One region of the Alkalihalobacillus sp. NPDC127517 genome, then DNA from elsewhere that is predicted to be linked to it. Evidence: a T-box and tRNA genes for the amino acid it is inferred to sense, from the RefSeq annotation. Region 1 holds a T-box; the other holds one or more tRNA genes.
The links. The T-box of region 1 lies ahead of serS (serine--tRNA ligase). A T-box ahead of a tRNA ligase gene usually reads a tRNA of that ligase, here a tRNA-Ser.
Positions count from the first base shown of each region.

Region 2: it encodes a tRNA-Ser, which carries the amino acid that the T-box ahead of serS (serine--tRNA ligase) is inferred to sense. The anticodon was not compared.

Region 1 covers NZ_JBNNQX010000028.1:15,132-20,192, forward strand. Annotated here, with positions in the region: gene ACQKKO_RS21000 (NRAMP family divalent metal transporter) at 1-238, opposite strand, end outside; gene ACQKKO_RS21005 (carbon-nitrogen family hydrolase) at 360-1,148, opposite strand; gene serS (serine--tRNA ligase) at 1,167-2,438, opposite strand; T-box leader at 2,511-2,721, opposite strand; gene pdxT (pyridoxal 5'-phosphate synthase glutaminase subunit PdxT) at 2,722-3,312, opposite strand; gene pdxS (pyridoxal 5'-phosphate synthase lyase subunit PdxS) at 3,314-4,198, opposite strand; gene ACQKKO_RS21025 (D-alanyl-D-alanine carboxypeptidase family protein) at 4,274-5,061, opposite strand, start outside.
Region 2 covers NZ_JBNNQX010000006.1:234,298-239,358, forward strand. Annotated here, with positions in the region: gene ACQKKO_RS10285 (MFS transporter) at 1-1,068, opposite strand, end outside; gene ACQKKO_RS10290 (superoxide dismutase) at 1,182-1,790, opposite strand; gene ACQKKO_RS10295 (hypothetical protein) at 2,015-2,182, shown strand; tRNA gene ACQKKO_RS10300 (tRNA-Ser) at 2,722-2,811, opposite strand; tRNA gene ACQKKO_RS10305 (tRNA-Ile) at 2,839-2,912, opposite strand; tRNA gene ACQKKO_RS10310 (tRNA-His) at 2,917-2,992, opposite strand; tRNA gene ACQKKO_RS10315 (tRNA-Met) at 3,026-3,102, opposite strand; tRNA gene ACQKKO_RS10320 (tRNA-Asn) at 3,109-3,183, opposite strand; gene ACQKKO_RS10325 (Na/Pi cotransporter family protein) at 3,404-5,026, opposite strand.

The DNA of each region.
Region 1 (5,061 bases):
CAGGCAATACACCTCCAGCAATATCTTGCCCTCGCATCCCGGACACGGAGATCACTCTCCAAATGTTCATCTGTGCTCCGATATCAATAACGATTGAAGCAAGAATAGCGAAGGCAAAGCTTGCTAAAAGTTCTTGTGTAAAAACGGCAGTCTGGGTCAGAAAGGCAGGTCCAATGGAAGAGGTAGCCATTAAGAAAATAGCTCCTCGTATAAAAGAGTTTCTCTGCTTATCACTCATATGAGTATGCGTAAGTGGTGAATTGCTCAAGGATGTATCACTCTCTTTCTTTAGCATGATTCTAATTAGGACCAATTCTTTATACTAGTCGAATTAAAAGGTATTCAAGATGCTATTTCGACTAATAAAGATCCGGACGTCTACTTGAAAAGACGGGGACCTCTTCTCTAACCTTTGGAACCTGGTCTAATGTTAAGGTAATCTTGAGGGTTTCCTCATTATCTTTACCAGCCTGCGCCAAAATATCTCCCCATGGATCAATCACCATGGAAGAACCAGCAAATTCAACTCCATCATACGTTCCAATTACATTACTTGAAACAACATAGCATTGGTTTTCAATCGCCCTTGCCACTTGTAACGCTTGCCAATGTGCCGTTCTCGCTTCAGGCCACTCTGCAACAATATGCAGGACCTGTGCGCCTTCTAACGCCAGAGACCTAGCAAGCTCCGGGAAACGCAGGTCATAACAAATCATAACCCCCATTTTAATGCCATCAAGCTCAAACACATGGCCAATCGAATCGCCTTCTGTTAGATAAGCTGGCTCATTTAACATAGGAACTAAATGAGCCTTATCATATTCATAAACAAGTTCACCCATTTTATTCACAACTAGGGCTGTATTATAGATGCCGCCGTCTCTTTGATTAGCGACAGATCCACCTATTACATGAACATCATGTAGTCTTGCTAAATCCTGTAAAAAAGGAAGAGTGGTTTCAAGATCATGCTCTGCAATCTTTGATAAATCAGGCAACGTGTATCCCGTCGTCCACATTTCTGGAAGCACAAGAATGTCTGGCTTCTCCCCTGCGTCCATGACTGCATGAACCCATTGTTCAACCAGCTTATAATTTGCCTGTGGGTTACCAGGTACAAGCTGAATCTGACAAATCGCATATCTCATCTTAAACCACTCCTTCGATTAGATAATTGTTTTTCCGCCCATATATGGCTGTAACACTTCTGGAATTGCAATGGTTCCATCTTCTTGCTGATAATTTTCAAGGATGGCAGCTACTGTACGACCTACTGCAAGACCAGAACCGTTTAATGTATGAACGTGCTCTGCTTTACCTTTCGCTTCTCGTCTAAAGCGGATGTTTGCCCGACGTGCCTGGAAGCCTTCCACATTACTACAAGAAGAGATTTCGCGATACTCTCCATAGCTTGGTAGCCATACTTCAAGATCATATGTTTTCGCAGCAGTGAAGCCCATATCTCCAGTACATAGCGTTAATACACGATATGGAAGATCTAGAAGCTGCAGCACTCTCTCTGCATTCTCCGTCATTTTTTCAAGCTCTGCATAAGAATCTTCCGGCTTACAGAAGTGAAGCATTTCTACCTTATTAAATTGATGCTGACGAATTAATCCACGTGTATCACGTCCTGCAGAACCCGCTTCAGAACGGAAGCATGCACTGTATGCAGCATAACGAAGTGGCAATGTATCCCCTGCAATGATCTCGTCACGGTATAAGTTTGTTACTGGTACTTCTGCAGTTGGAATTAAGAAGTAATCCTCTTCACGGATTTTAAATGCATCCTCTTCAAACTTCGGAAGCTGCCCCGTTGCAAACATGCTATCACGGTTTACCAGATACGGAGGCAGGATCTCCTCATAGCCATGTTCATCTGCATGAAGATCCATCATAAAGTTAATCAGTGCACGTTCAAGTCGTGCACCCATACCACGATAATAAACAAAACGGCTACCCGTTACCTTTGCTGCACGTTCAAAATCAACGATTCCAAGGTCTGTTGCCAGGTCCCAGTGTGGTTTTGGATCAAAAGTAAATTCGCGAATATCGCCCCATCTTTTTAATTCTTCGTTTTCTTCCTCTGTGGCACCAACTGGTACACTTTCATGAGGGAGGTTTGGCAACGTAGATAGAATTTCATCTAACTGTTCATCTACTTGAAACAGCTTTTCATCAAGCGCCTTAATGTTATCAGATACTTGTTTCATTTCTTGAATTAGCGTATCTGCATCACCTTTCTCACGTTTAATCTTTGCTACCTCTTGTGATACCTGGTTACGACGGCTTTTTAACTCTTCCGTCTCTACGATTAACGCACGGCGCTCACTATCAAGTTGTTCAAATTGATTTAATCCTTCGTGCTCACCACCACGTGTAGCCAATCTTTCCTTTACTGTATCTAGTTCTTTTCGCAATTGCTTAACATCCAACATGTTATATCCTCCTTTTAATCAATACCTTTGACTGAAACAAAAAAACTCTCGACCCCTCCATACATAGTGTATAGAAGGGACGAGAGAACCCGCGTTGCCACCCTTATAGCTCTTCGTAGTGAAGAACCACTCAAGGCCTGTAACGTAGGCAAGACGGAATGGTATACTCTATTCCACCATTCACTCAAGGGGGGATTCAAATACGGGTTGTTCCGGTTTTCACCAACCACCGGCTCTCTGCTACAATCCACAGTATTTTACTAGTCCCTATCATCACGTTTTCTTATCTCACTCTGTTTTGAGTTGCTTCTTTTACCATTGTAACAAAAAAACGATGCAAACGGAAATCATCTGTTAGCTCAGGATGAAAGGAACAGGTTAAATAATGTCCTTCTCTCGCTGCAACGATCTCTCCATTATATGTAGAAAGGACCTCTACTTGTTCCCCAACCTCTTCAATTAATGGGGCACGAATAAAAACAGCTCGCAGATCCTCTGCTACACCTTTTACATCAAGTGTTGTTTCAAAGCTTTCCCTTTGGCGACCAAATGCATTCCTCTGAACCTTCATATCCATCAGTTCAAGATGCGCAGAGTCTTCTCCGTTAATCTGACTGGCCATCAAAATAAGACCCGCACATGTACCGAATATCGGCTTCCCACTTTTACCGAATGCTTTTAGAGGTTCAAAGAAATCATACTGGTTAATCAGACGACGCATGGTTGTGCTCTCTCCACCAGGAAAAACGAGACCATCTACTTCGTCTAACTGTGCCGCTTTTTTTACGACTATCACTTCTGTATTCTCTGCCTGAAGGCTGCGTACATGCTCACGCACAGCTCCCTGCAAAGCAAGTACGCCAATCTTAACCATCTTACCAGCCGCGCTCTTGCATACGATCGCCAGGAGCAAGTGTTGAAATCTCCAAACCTTTCATAGCAGATCCAAGTCCTTTAGATACTTTAGCAATCAACTCATAGTCCGTATAATGAGTCGTTGCTTCAACAATCGCTCGAGCAAATTTCTCAGGACTATCTGATTTAAAAACCCCAGATCCAACAAAAACGCCATCAGCGCCAAGCTGCATCATTAGAGCAGCATCAGCAGGAGTGGCCACACCACCAGCTGCAAAGTTAACAACAGGAAGCTTTCCGGTTTCTTTAATCTCTAGAAGTAACTCATAAGAAGCGCCTAAGTTCTTGGCTTCCGTCATTAACTCGTCAGTAGACATGTTAGCAACCTTTTTAATTTGTGCCTGCATCATGCGCATATGACGAACAGCCTCAACAATGTTCCCTGTACCGGGCTCACCCTTTGTACGAATCATTGATGCGCCTTCACCGATACGGCGAGCAGCTTCTCCTAAATCACGCGCTCCGCAAACAAACGGAACGGTATAATCACGTTTATAAAGATGAAAGACTTCATCAGCAGGTGTTAATACTTCGCTCTCGTCTATGTAGTCTACCCCCATGGATTCAAGCACTCGGGCTTCTACAATATGACCGATACGTGCTTTGGCCATAACTGGAATCGAAACAGCATTCATAACATCCTCTACAATTTGTAGATCTGCCATTCTCGCTACTCCTCCAGCTGCGCGAATATCAGAAGGAACACGTTCAAGCGCCATAACAGCGACTGCTCCTGCTTCCTCCGCAATTTTTGCTTGTTCGGCGTTAACCACATCCATGATCACTCCGCCTTTTTGCATTTCAGCCATACCACGTTTTACTAGATCTGTACCTGTTTGACTCATCTTAACATCCCCCACAAATTAAATTTTTCTTTCAATCATGTGTTGTCTATTTCTATTGAATCAATCATTTAACTATTAAAACCAGCCTGTTACTGTGTCAGAAACAGATGTCCAAATGCCGGAGAAGAAGCTGCCAATACCTCTCATGCTCATTGTAAACCAGCTAGCCTTTTCAACAGCTTGATCGGCAACAAGTGGAGTTGAAGAAGATTGATTATCATATAGATATTCAACGTCCTCTTCTCCTTCATATGTTAATTGAACCTGACCTACTTCTTGTCCTTCTTCAAGTGGCGCAACAAACTCTCCATCTTCGTTTAAGAGCTCTGAAGATAACGTAACCTCTGGAACGTATAGCTCTTCCTCATCATTTTTAATGACTGAACGAAGCGCATCAGATGTAGAGATGGAAACTTCATTTTCCTTACCACCCGTTACAGGGATTACATCTTCTCCATCAGGTTTGTACCCTTCTGGTAGGAGCTCTGCCTCCTGGAAGTTGTTAAATCCATAATCAAGCAGCTTCTCCGTTTCATTAAAACGATCATCGCGTGTATTTGCTCCCATTACCACAGTAATTAAACGCATATCATCACGTAAAGCTGTTCCAGTAAAGGAATTACCTGCAGCAGATGTAAAACCTGTCTTAAGACCATCTGCGCCTTCATACTCATGGGCTTGGTTTACACCTGGTATCATCCAGTTCCAGTTTTCCATCTGGATTGTTTCGTCTTCACCAGCTTGGAATTCAAGCTCTGGAATACTAGCTGTATCAAGAACTTCTGGATAATCGTTTATTAAGTGGAAAGCAAGCTGAGCCACAGATTTTGCAGATAATTCATTTTCTGCGTTTGCATCTGTTC
Region 2 (5,061 bases), on a different contig from region 1:
GTAAAGCTCACGAACAACCATGTATTCTACACGCAACTCTGCAGCTTTCCACGCTTTTCCAATCACATCATATGTTAGGGATACATATGGAACAAGCAAGATTGGATAAGCGATTGAGATCAGGATCCCATACGTGATTAACTTTGGGAATGTTACGTTAAACAGAATTAAAAAGATCGCTCCATATAACAGCAATCCACCGAGGAGAATTGCTTTTTTTCTCAACTTTTCTTTAATCAGTCGTCCTGCAGCATAATATACGATCAACTGAGTTGCTGATGTGACTAAACCGTACGTACCAAGAGCCAACTCACTACTGGTTACGGTGTACACCCACACGACAATAACAAATACAAATGTTCCTTCCCTTAACCCTTGAAAGAAATGCGCGTAAAGAATTCGGCCCCATGCATGATTATTTTTCTTTTCTTTCAAAACACGCCTAACATTAAATTGACCCGTCGCATGACGTTTTTTTAATGACATACTTAAGAACACAGCGACAATGAAAATAAATAAGGAGATGCTAAAAATCACGTGATAGCCTGTTGTTTTGTTCATTGCTGTAATAATCACACCCGCAGAAAGCGGTCCAACCATTCCAGCAAACGAAGTGAGTAATCCTAGAAACCCGTTGAAGAAATCTCGTGTTTCTGGCTCAGTCACTTCGAATGTTAACACATTAAATGCAAGCCAATAACAGCCGAGTCCAAATCCCACAAGTGCCCCAAGAAGGAGAATCGCCGGAATAGATCCTCCTCCAATAAAGAGAACAGAGAAATAAAAGAGTGACAAAACAGCCACACCAATTCTCAGTACGTACACTCGGTCTATTTTCTTGGATAATCGACCTGCTAAGTAAAAAGCGATAGGCTGACAAATCACAGCCGCTAAATTATATAAAGCTAAATGGAGAAATTCACCTGACTGCTTCCAGAGGTATACATTCACAAATGTGTTTGAGAGTGCAATGCTTAACGCATACAATCCTCCAATAACTAGAAGCATGACGAGGTCCCGTGTAAGATCAATTTGACCAATAAAGCGATTCAGGGTTTTTCTCTGCATGAAGTCACCCCCCTCCGAGATAGTTTGTCACTCTCGGTTCGGGTTATGCAGGAAGTTTCAATTGCAATAAAAAAACCACCGCACAACAATTGTGCGATGGTTTAAAATATACCTTATTTTGCTGCTTCGTAATTCTTAGCTGCAACATCCCAGTTTACTACATTCCAGAAAGCGTTGATGTAGTCAGGACGACGATTTTGATAATTTAAGTAGTATGCGTGCTCCCACACATCTAATCCGATAACAGGAGTTTTACCTTCCATTACAGGAGTATCTTGGTTTGGTGTGCTTGTAATTGCAAGTTTCCCACCGTCAACAATTAACCAAGCCCAGCCAGATCCAAAACGATTAGCTGCTGCATTAGCAAATTCCTCTTTGAACTTGTCAAAGCTACCAAATTCTCCAGTAATTTTGTCAGCAAGCTCGCCAGTTGGAGCAGTGCTTCCACCTGGAGTTAGAAGCTCCCAGAAGAATGTGTGGTTAGCGTGTCCGCCACCGTTGTTACGTACTGCTGTACGAACAGATTCAGGAAGAGCGTCAAGATCGCTGATTAGCTCGTCCACTGATTTGCTTGCAAGATCAGAATGACCTTCAAGAGCTGCGTTTAGCTTTGTTACATAAGTATTATGATGCTTGTCATGGTGAATGTTCATTGTTTGCTCATCGATGTGAGGTTCAAGTGCGTTTGCTGCGTAAGGTAATTGTGGTAATTCGTATGCCATGTTAATTCTCCTCCTTGAATGAGTACCTAGTTTCAGAACTTTTGAAACAAAAATGTTTCTTAAGTCTTCCATTTTAAGTTATCAAATAAAAATGATATATGCAAATGAAACGACTCTGCCTCAAAACGGTTCTAATCATATAGTTTCCACATGTATCGAAGGACTAAACGTGGAATTCATTTGAATTATTTCGGTAGGCATTGTTGCGTTGCATAGGATGAGGAATGAATCGTGCTGCGTTTTTGTTATTAGTACTGGAGTTTCTTGGTTACGTCCCTGTTCTTCTTGATTCTACTCTGAAGGTTCTTGGTGTGGGAGGGTTTGTTCTTGGTTTGAAGGTAACGGGCTTGGTGCAAGGCGCTTTCTTCTTGTTATCAGCACCTGTTTCTTAGTGGGATGTGCTCTCGGCTTGGTACGCGGCTCGTTTTTCTTGCTAAGGCTTCTTGTTCCTTGGTCAAAATTGATTTTAGCTTGGTTGGGAGCTCTTTGTTCTTGGTATTCCTCCCCATCCTCTAGGCACAGCTGGGGTTCTTGGTTGAGTGCCTATTCCTCTTGATGCCACTATCAAGGTTCTTAGTGAGAGCGGATTTGTTCTTAGTTTGGAGGTTACGGGCTTGGTGCACATCACTTTCTCCTTGTTATCAGCACCTGTTTCTTGGTGGAACCTGCTCTCGGCTTGGTGCAAGGCTCGTTTTTCTTGTTAAGGCTTCTTGTTTCTTGGTCAAAATTGATTTTAGCTTGGTTGAGGGGCTCCTTGGTCTTGGTATTCCTCCCCACCCTCTAGGCACAGCTGGGGTTCTTGGATAAATTCCCATCCCCTTTAACACCTTTCTCAGAGTTCTTTGTGTTGGAGGGTTTGTTCTAAATACTCCTTTTCCTACGCACAAAAAAACTCTGAACGACAAAGCGTTCAGAGTTTTTCTTTTTTGGAAGGAGGAAGAGGGATTCGAACCCCCGCGCGGTTTGACCCGCCTGTCGGTTTTCAAGACCGATCCCTTCAGCCAGACTTGGGTATTCCTCCAGATTGTAAGATAAGTGCGGATAAGAGTGGACCCTGTAGGACTCGAACCTACGACCGATCGGTTATGAGCCGAGTGCTCTAACCAACTGAGCTAAGGGTCCAAGATGGGGCGGCTGATGGGAATTGAACCCACGAATGCCGGAATCACAATCCGGTGCGTTAACCACTTCGCCACAACCGCCATGTCAGTCATCAAATCCAACTTATGTAATTATGGTAGCGGCGGAGGGGATCGAACCCCCGACCTCACGGGTATGAACCGTACGCTCTAGCCAGCTGAGCTACACCGCCATATTATGGCTCCACAGGTAGGACTCGAACCTACGACCGATCGGTTAACAGCCGATTGCTCTACCACTGAGCTACTGTGGAACATTGTGTCCCTCAAGACAAGAACTATCTTATCACGATATTTTAAAGTGCGCAATACTTTTCACGAAAAAAAGTTTATTTATTTTTTCGGAGTAATAAAACCTGCAAGAAATACTTTACCACATGCGTTTTTGGTGGACAAGCACATACGTGAGATAATTAAAAAGAAAAGTGCCGAGATAAGAATTCGATAAGAATTCTCTCCCAGCACAGATTGAAATTAATATTCTCCTATTACAGCTTCCGCAATGTTCACACTGTGATCACCAATACGTTCTAAGTTACTCACTATATCAACAAATACCACACCAGAACCACCGGAACAGCTTCCGTCGTTCATACGAGCAATATGTTGCTTTCTTAACCTACGTTCCATTTTATCTATTAGTTCTTCCTTCTCAAGTACACCTTTCGCTTTAACAACGTCATGATGTTCAAGTGCAGAGATTGCTGCTTCTAATGTTTCTTTTGTTAATTCAAACATCTCATTTAAATCCGATAATGCCGTTTCGGACATAGAAACCTTATTTGATTTCTGATAGTCCTTCAACTCTACGATATTTTCCATATGATCACCAATGCGCTCAATGTCACGTATGGAGTCTAAAAGGGTTGAATGCTTTTTGGAATCTAAGTCAGACAGAGATTGTGATGAGACTTGTATTAAATAGTTTGTTATTTCTTTGTCCAAATTATTAATTGCTTGCTCGTACTGTACTGTCTTTTCTGCTGATTTCTTATCACCTGTTGCAAGATAATTAGCTGCATTAACTAGTCCTTCGTATGAATACTCAGCCATTCTTAGAACTTCTTGTTGAGCCTGTCCAAGTGCAATCGACGGAGAACTACCAATAAACCTCGCATCAAGGTGCTTAGATGTGAATTCAACTGTAGCATCCTCTCCTGGGATCAGCTTAGTTACAATCCAAGCTAAAATTCCAATACACGGAAATAGAATCAGCATATTAGTCACGTTAAATACCCCGTGAGCAGTGGCAATCTGAGTCATTGGGTTTAGATTGAATTGTACTGCTAGAAACTCAATAAATCTTGTGAATACGGGTAGAATCAATAACACAATTGTTGTACCAATTAAGTTAAACATAACATGAGTTAAAGCTGCTCGTCTTGCTGCCACAGTAGCACCTATTGCAGAAATAACAGCCGTAATTGTTGTTCCAATATTATCTCCAAATAAAACTGGAAGTGCTGCTTGTAAATCAATAGCCCCTTGAGCATAAAGCTGCTGAATTATTCCAATGGCAGCAGAAGAACTTTGAATTAACACAGTTAACACAGTTCCGATGAGAACACCCAATAAAGGATTATTACTTAATGTGACAGTCCATTCTGTAAAGGCAGGAAGATCACTTAGAGGCGCAAGTCCTTGCCCCATTAATTTCAATCCGTAAAAAAGAGCTCCTAAACCAAATATTACTTGTCCTATATTAGTAACTTTCGGAGATTTAAAAAAGAAAAGTAGAAACGCCCCTAATGCAATCACGGGAAGAGCATACTGAGACAGATTAATACTAATAATAAATGCAGTTGTTGTTGTACCAATATTAGCTCCCATAATAACTCCAATTGCTTGTCTGAGCGTCATAAACCCAGCATTAACAAGTCCAATTGTGAGAACTGTAGTACCTGTACTGCTTTGAATAAGTGCTGTAACTATAATACCTGTTAAAACACCCATAAAAGGATTTGTTGTAAATTTGTCTAACATATCCCTCAAACGGTCGCCGGCTGCTTTTTGAAGGCCATCCCCCATAAACTTTACAGCAAATAGAAAGATTCCTATGCCTCCAAGAAACGTAAATACAAGCGATTGAACATCCACACAATCTCATCCCTTCATCTACAAAAATACGTTTA